3 regions of the Thermoanaerobacterium sp. RBIITD genome follow, and region 2 is predicted to be linked to each of the others. Evidence: riboswitches for the same ligand, from Rfam matches in the RefSeq annotation. Region 2 holds a riboswitch; each other region holds the start of a gene.
The links. A riboswitch is a leader RNA that binds a small molecule or an ion and turns the genes downstream of it on or off. The one in region 2 is predicted to bind cyclic di-AMP.
Positions count from the first base shown of each region.

Region 1: another riboswitch for cyclic di-AMP. It lies ahead of CPG45_RS00525 (cell wall hydrolase); the one in region 2 lies ahead of CPG45_RS14135 (C40 family peptidase).
Region 3: another riboswitch for cyclic di-AMP. It lies ahead of CPG45_RS18025 (C40 family peptidase); the one in region 2 lies ahead of CPG45_RS14135 (C40 family peptidase).

Region 1 is NZ_LT906662.1:102,555-104,832, reverse strand. It holds gene CPG45_RS00530 (sensor histidine kinase) at 1-772, shown strand, start outside; gene CPG45_RS16975 (hypothetical protein) at 886-1,023, shown strand; cyclic di-AMP (ydaO/yuaA leader) riboswitch at 1,090-1,215, shown strand; gene CPG45_RS00525 (cell wall hydrolase) at 1,216-2,034, shown strand; gene CPG45_RS00520 (TMEM165/GDT1 family protein) at 2,113-2,278, opposite strand, start outside.
Region 2 is NZ_LT906662.1:2,924,706-2,926,983, forward strand. It holds gene CPG45_RS14130 (AEC family transporter) at 42-962, opposite strand; cyclic di-AMP (ydaO/yuaA leader) riboswitch at 1,171-1,301, shown strand; gene CPG45_RS14135 (C40 family peptidase) at 1,307-2,008, shown strand; gene typA (translational GTPase TypA) at 2,159-2,278, shown strand, end outside.
Region 3 is NZ_LT906662.1:2,453,880-2,456,157, reverse strand. It holds gene CPG45_RS11730 (sigma-70 family RNA polymerase sigma factor) at 1-157, opposite strand, end outside; gene CPG45_RS18025 (C40 family peptidase) at 434-1,126, opposite strand; cyclic di-AMP (ydaO/yuaA leader) riboswitch at 1,123-1,240, opposite strand; gene ku (non-homologous end joining protein Ku) at 1,403-2,215, shown strand; gene ligD (non-homologous end-joining DNA ligase) at 2,222-2,278, shown strand, end outside.

The DNA of each region.
Region 1 (2,278 bases), 580 kb from region 2:
GAAACTTAACAAAAGATTAAAGATAAATGGTAAAGATGATGAACTTTCAAAACTTGCATTTACATTTAATGATATGCTTGATAGATTAGAAGACTATTTCAAAAGACAAAATGCATTTATTTCAAATGTGTCCCATGAATTAAGAACACCCTTATCAGTTTTTAAAGGATATATAGAGCTTATAGATAGATGGGGTAAAGACAATAAGGATGTGTTAGAAGAATCAATTGAGGCATTAAAAAAAGAGCAACAGGACATGGAAAGATTGATTGAAAGACTTTTAATGCTAGCAAAAGGTGATAATAAAACTATAAAATTAAATAAAGAAACATTTTATATGAATGAATTAATAAAAGAAGTTATCTTAGAAGTAAAAATGATTTATAATAAGAAGAACTTTGATATCGAAGAAAATGAAGATTTTCTATTAAAAGCTGATAGGAGCCTTATAAAGGAACTTTTAAGAATAATTATTGACAATGCTTGCAAATATACTGAAGATAATGGCAATATAAAAATTTCTACATTTAATTTAGACAAAAATATTAAAATAAGTGTAAAAGATGATGGTATGGGGATACCAAAGGAAGATTTACCATATATATTTGATAGATTTTATAGAGTTGATAAGGCCAGAAACAAAGAAACAGGCGGTACTGGGCTTGGACTTTCTATAGCAAAACTAATAGTTGATTTGCATGGTGGGAAAATCGACGTGGAAAGCGAAATAAATAAAGGCTCAGAGTTTACGATAACAATCCCAAATAGATAAGAATTCGGGATTTACTGTATTTATTGTAGTGAACTCTGTAACTTTTTAGTGACAATAACCACAATATATAGTATAATAAAAATACAATAGAAACTATATATTGGAGGATAAAAATGTTAAAACAAGAGGTTATAACCGAAAAAAAGGTGGAAGTTAAAGAATCGCTAAAAGTATATATTTGTCCTGATTGTGGTGCAAAGTTAGTACATGAAAGTGGGTGTATTTATTGTCCTTTCTGCGGATACAGTTAATGCCACTAAATACCTGTATTCCCACCAATTTAATATAGACACATTAGCCTATTCCCATTATAATTAAAGTAAAATATGCCGAATCCCCAAAAAGGGGTACGGGGGATTTATATTGGGGTGAATCCATTATGTGGTAGGGCGGCCCTTTGTCCGAACCCGTCAACTAACCTCGGAGGCAAAGGGGGAAAACTAATGTTTAAAAAATGTATTAAGGTAAAACCTCTCATTGCATCAGTCGCAGTTACCTTAATGTTGTCACAGTCTGCTTTTGCAGCAACATATACTGTAAAGCCGGGTGACAGCCTGTATAAAATCGGTCTGAATTATGGTACAACATATAATCAGATCATAAAATTAAACAATCTTAATGATACAGTCATTTATCCAGGTCAGGTATTAGTAGTACCAGGAAATGACAACACATACACAGTTCAAAAAGGTGATAGTCTATACTTAATTGCCGTAAAATTTGGTACAGCTGTTGATGCATTGAAATCTGTCAATGGTTTAACAGGTGATATGATATATCCAGGACAAGTTTTTGTAATACCTGGGAATGGGACAGGCTCAACTGCTTCAGCTACAAAGAATTATCAAGAAGTAAACAGAGGTTCAATAAGTAGAGGTGTAATATCATATACAAATGAAGAATTGGACCTTCTTGCAAGGCTTATAAATGCAGAAGCAGGTGGTGAATCGTATAAAGCAAAAGTAGCCGTTGGTGCTGTAATAGTTAATAGAGTAAAGAGTAATAAGTTTCCGAATTCTATAAAAGATGTAATATATCAGGTTGACAACAATGGCTATTATCAATTTACGCCTGTTGAAAATGGTTGGATCAATAAACCAGCTACGACAGATTCAATTAATGCCGCAAGGGAAGCCTTGAGTGGCAATGATCCTACAAATGGAGCGCTTTATTATTTTGATGATAGTGCTACAAATCAATGGTTATGGTCATTGCCTGTTGCCGCAAGAATAGACAATATGGTATTTTCTTATGCAAGATAAGATAGTATGTAAAATAAATGATGCAAATATGAGAGGTAAAGAGGAGCAAAATGGATACCGAAAGGTATCCATTTTGCTTTATAGAGTTTTTGCTTCATACAATGTTATAAAACCGAATATTATAAATATAAATGCTGAGATAAAGTGCAATACTTTTGTAGGTAATTTTTTACCAAGATATACACCAACAACAATTCCTATGACATCTGCTACAAAAATCCCTGCTGTAGCACCAATCAAAACT
Region 2 (2,278 bases):
ACATAATAAGCCTTTCAAGGCTTATTTTTATTATTATAAAACTATAACCATTTTAGCATTATTAAAGACATAAAGATTATACTTACTATAGTAGTTGACGTAATAAATATTGATGCAAGCTTTACATTTAAATTTCTTTCATCTGAATATATAACTGCTATAAGTGGTGTTGGCATTATGGAGCCAAGCATAATTGCTTTGATTACCATCGATGATGTATCAAAGAAAATTGGTAATCCTATAAACAATATTATTCCAGGAAGGTATTTTATAACTAAGCCTTTAAATAGGGATATAATCTCATCTTTATTTAGTTTAAAATCAAGGAAATAGCCTATTACAAATAATGCTAATGTGCTATTTGGAAGTGAAATCTGATATATTATATTTGTTATAAGATTTGGAAATTTAACTCCAGTTAAATTAAGTATAACGGACAATATATAAATATCAAATGGGAAAAAATATAATATCTTTTTAAGGATTTTTTTCTTATCAATTACATCATCTTTTGAAAATATGTACGCGACTATGTAAGCAAGACCAAAGACAATAAACGAATTACCCATATCAAACATAGCAATGTGCATTAATCCATTGTTTCCATAAATCTGTAGAATAAATGGAAATGCAAAAAGTCCTATATTATAACCACATAATGAGACGATAAGAGAACCTTTAGTATGTTTTTCTACATTACATTTCTTAAAAAATAAATAACCAATTACAAATGTAATAAAGCCTAAAGAAAATCCTAAAAATGGTAGTATAAATAAATTAGTATTTATATGAGTATCAATAAAAACCTTCGCTATGCTTGCGGGCAATGTTATGTATATTATAAATTTGTTTAAAACACTACCTGTCGTTGTTGGTAAGATTTTCATTCTTTTAACTATATATCCTAAAAAAATTATGAAGACACTTGTTAAGATTTTTTCACCTATGACAAATTGATTCATATTGATCTCCCTTCATACGTTAATAAATAAATTATACTACATTGAAGTCCTATTTTCATAAAATTTTTCTTAAATCATTACATAAGTAACAAAATTATTAAATTTTTATAAAATATATTAAAGAATAATAAAAAAAATATTAAAAAATTGTTTTGAAAACCTTGACTTTTGTAATAATCTTTGTTAAAATATAAGAAGTTTGTACATATTAGCAATCTTGCCGAATCCTAAAAGGTACGGAGGATTTTTCATATATGGGGTTAATCTGCTATTGCAGTAGGGATGCCTTCTTGTCCCGCACCCGTCAACTAACTCCGGAGGCAAATAATGGAAGGAGATTAGCTATGAATAAAACATTGGGTAAAATAGTATTTGGAGTATCCGTTTTTGGTATGACTGTTGTTGGAAGCTCTATATTTACACATGCATATGCAGAAGGGCTTGGAACTGGAATGGTTACAGGCAACAGCGTAAACATAAGGACAGGTAATAACTTATCATCTAAAGTAGTGACACAATTAAATTGGAATGACATGGTTACAGTACTCGGCCAAGATAATGGTTGGTACCATATAAGACTTGCAAATGGCAACGAAGGATGGATATTTGGTAAATATTTATCATTGAGATTATCAAGTGATAATACTTCAAGAGGAAGTGTCGATAGAAGTACTGTTGCAAGAATGATTGATTTTGGGAAAAAGTATCTTGGAACAAGATATGTATACGGTGGTGAATCCCCGTCAGTAGGTTTTGATTGTTCAGGTTTTACAAAGTATGTTTTTAGCAGTATTGGTATAGATCTTCCAAGAACGGCTGATAGCCAAGCAACGGTTGGTACCAGTATTGACCGCAGCAGTCTTGTACCTGGTGATTTAGTTTTTTTTAAAACTCTCGGCAGTAAATCAATAAATCATGCCGGTATATATATTGGAAATGGGCAATTTATACATGCTTCATCAGGAGCAGGCAAGGTTATGATAAGTTCATTAAGCAGTGGATACTATAATGAACATTATGCAACAGCTAGAAGAGTTGTAAAATAACAAACAAAATCAGAGGGATACTTTATAGTATTCCTTTTTTTATGTGTATATTTAAAACCACGATATTGAGTTATTATTGACTATTTAATAGTATTAATATATTATTATATGTTGTATACAAAGTGTTTTTTTATGGAAGGAGATAACCTAATGGGTTTTATTAGAGATGATATAAGAAATATAGCAATTATTGCTCACGTAGACCATGGTAAAACGACTTTAGTCGATGGTATGTTAAAACAGAGCGGTATATTTAGACAGAATGAAAAA
Region 3 (2,278 bases), 470 kb from region 2:
AAACCTCTCTTCCGTCTTGAAGCATATCATTAAAATCGTCGTATGGAAATCTTTTTGCAAGTGAAATTAAAAGCGGATTAAACCTTTCTAAAATCTCCTCAGTTGATGTTTCATCGCCATTTTTTGCCTTAAAGCACAGTTCATTATAACTTCTCATGGAATACACCTCACAAAATAGTGAGGACCGGTCCCTTTCAGCGCTGCACTGTGCTTTAATTTTATATTAAAAACATATGTTCGACAATTTTTGACTTTATATAAAGTACAAATTGATTTTTAACAAATCGGCAAAGATTTTAAGAAAATCGTAAATGTATCTGCAAATTTATATAGAACTTCCATTAAGATTTTATTTAAGCTTAAATATTTTTCCAAAGAAAAAAAGCATGTATATGTACTATTAACGGTACACATACATGCAATCTTCTTATTCTTAATAATATCTTCTGGCACCTATATAATATTGTCTAAACCAACCGCTAAAATCATCATATGCTGCCTGCTTTCTCGAATCGCTCATATGTATTATGCGGTTATCACCTATGTATATTCCTTCATGTGTCGGACCATTGCCAGATGTTGAGAAAAATACTATATCGCCCGGTTGTAAATTTGATAAACTTACTGCCCTTCCACCATCATATTGGTCATATGTTGTTCTGCCAATGCTCTTCCCTGCTTTTTTGTACACATACTGCACAAAACCGGAACAATCAAAACCTGATGGCGTTGTTCCGCCATATACGTATGGAGTTCCCAAATACTGTTTTGCTATACTTACAATGTCATAATTTGATGTACGCTCATAGGAGCCTCTTGATGTAGCACTTCCGCTTCCTGCCGCTCTTTGAATTGCTGCCTCTGTCGCAGCACCTACTATGCCATCAACAGCAAGTCCATATTTACGTTGTAAAGACATTACGGCATTCTTCGTAGCACTGCCGAAGATTCCATCAATACCACCTGTGCTAAAACCAAGTCTATTTAATTGCTCTTGTAAATTATACACTGCCTGTCCTCTTGAACCATATTTTAGTACTTCCATTGCAAAAACACTTGGTGATTGCATAAGTGTTATTGATATAACAACTGATGCGACTAACTTTTTGTGATTCAATAGATTCATCCTCTCTTTCCGCCTACGAGGTTAGTTGTCGGGTTCGGTAAAGAGTAACCCTACCGCAATGCGGATTCACCCCTAAAAAATCCCCCGTTCATTTCGATTAGGCATTTAATAATTTTTTAATAAATTTAATAAAAAATTTATTATTTTAATAATTATTTAATATTATACAATCGTTATATCTTAATGTCAACCGAATTCTATTTATTTCCAGAAGTTTTCTATAATATGTGGATATAATATGAATAATAAAAATTATTTATAAGGAGTTGTAGTATTATGCGCTCAATGTGGAAAGGTGCTATAAGTTTTGGCCTTGTAAGTATACCTATAAAGCTTTATGCAGCAACAGAAGACCATACTATACATTTTAAACAGCTGCACAAAGAATGTAAATCACCTATAAAATATGAAAAGATTTGTCCTGTTTGCAATAGGCAAATATCAGATGAAGAAATTGTTAGAGGTTATGAATATGAACCTGGAAAGTATGTTATCATAGATGACGAAGATTTAGAAAGGATTCCTATGTCGACAGTAAAAAGCATTGATATCCTCGACTTTACAGATATAGATAAGATAGACCCTATTTATTATGATAAAACATACTATATTGCACCCGAAGACATTGGAGCAAAACCATATGTTTTGTTGAGAGATTCGATGAAAGAAACTAATCGTGTAGCAATTGCAAGGGTCGTAATAAGGGCAAAGCAAGATCTAGCATGTATTAGAGTTTATAATGATAAATACATGGTACTTGAAACAATGCATTTTCCCGATGAGATAAGAAATACAGAACAACTGCCACCTATAAGAGATGTCAATTTGCATGAAAATGAGATAAAAATGGCTAAACAGCTTATTGATGCACTGACAGCTAATTTTGATCCAATAAAATACGATGACAATTATAGAAAAGCAATAATAGAGGTCATTGAATCAAGGATTCAGGATAAAAAGATAGAAATTCCAGAGAAAGCTCCGGCTGTAGAAAATGTTTTAGACCTTGTAAGTGCATTAAAAGCCAGCATAGATTCTGTGAAAAATGATACAACTTCTAAAAAAGTACGTAAAAAGAAAGGTGCATAAAAAATAATGTCAATGATCGAAGAAAAAATATCACCGATGTTAGCATCACCGGGAAATGTATTT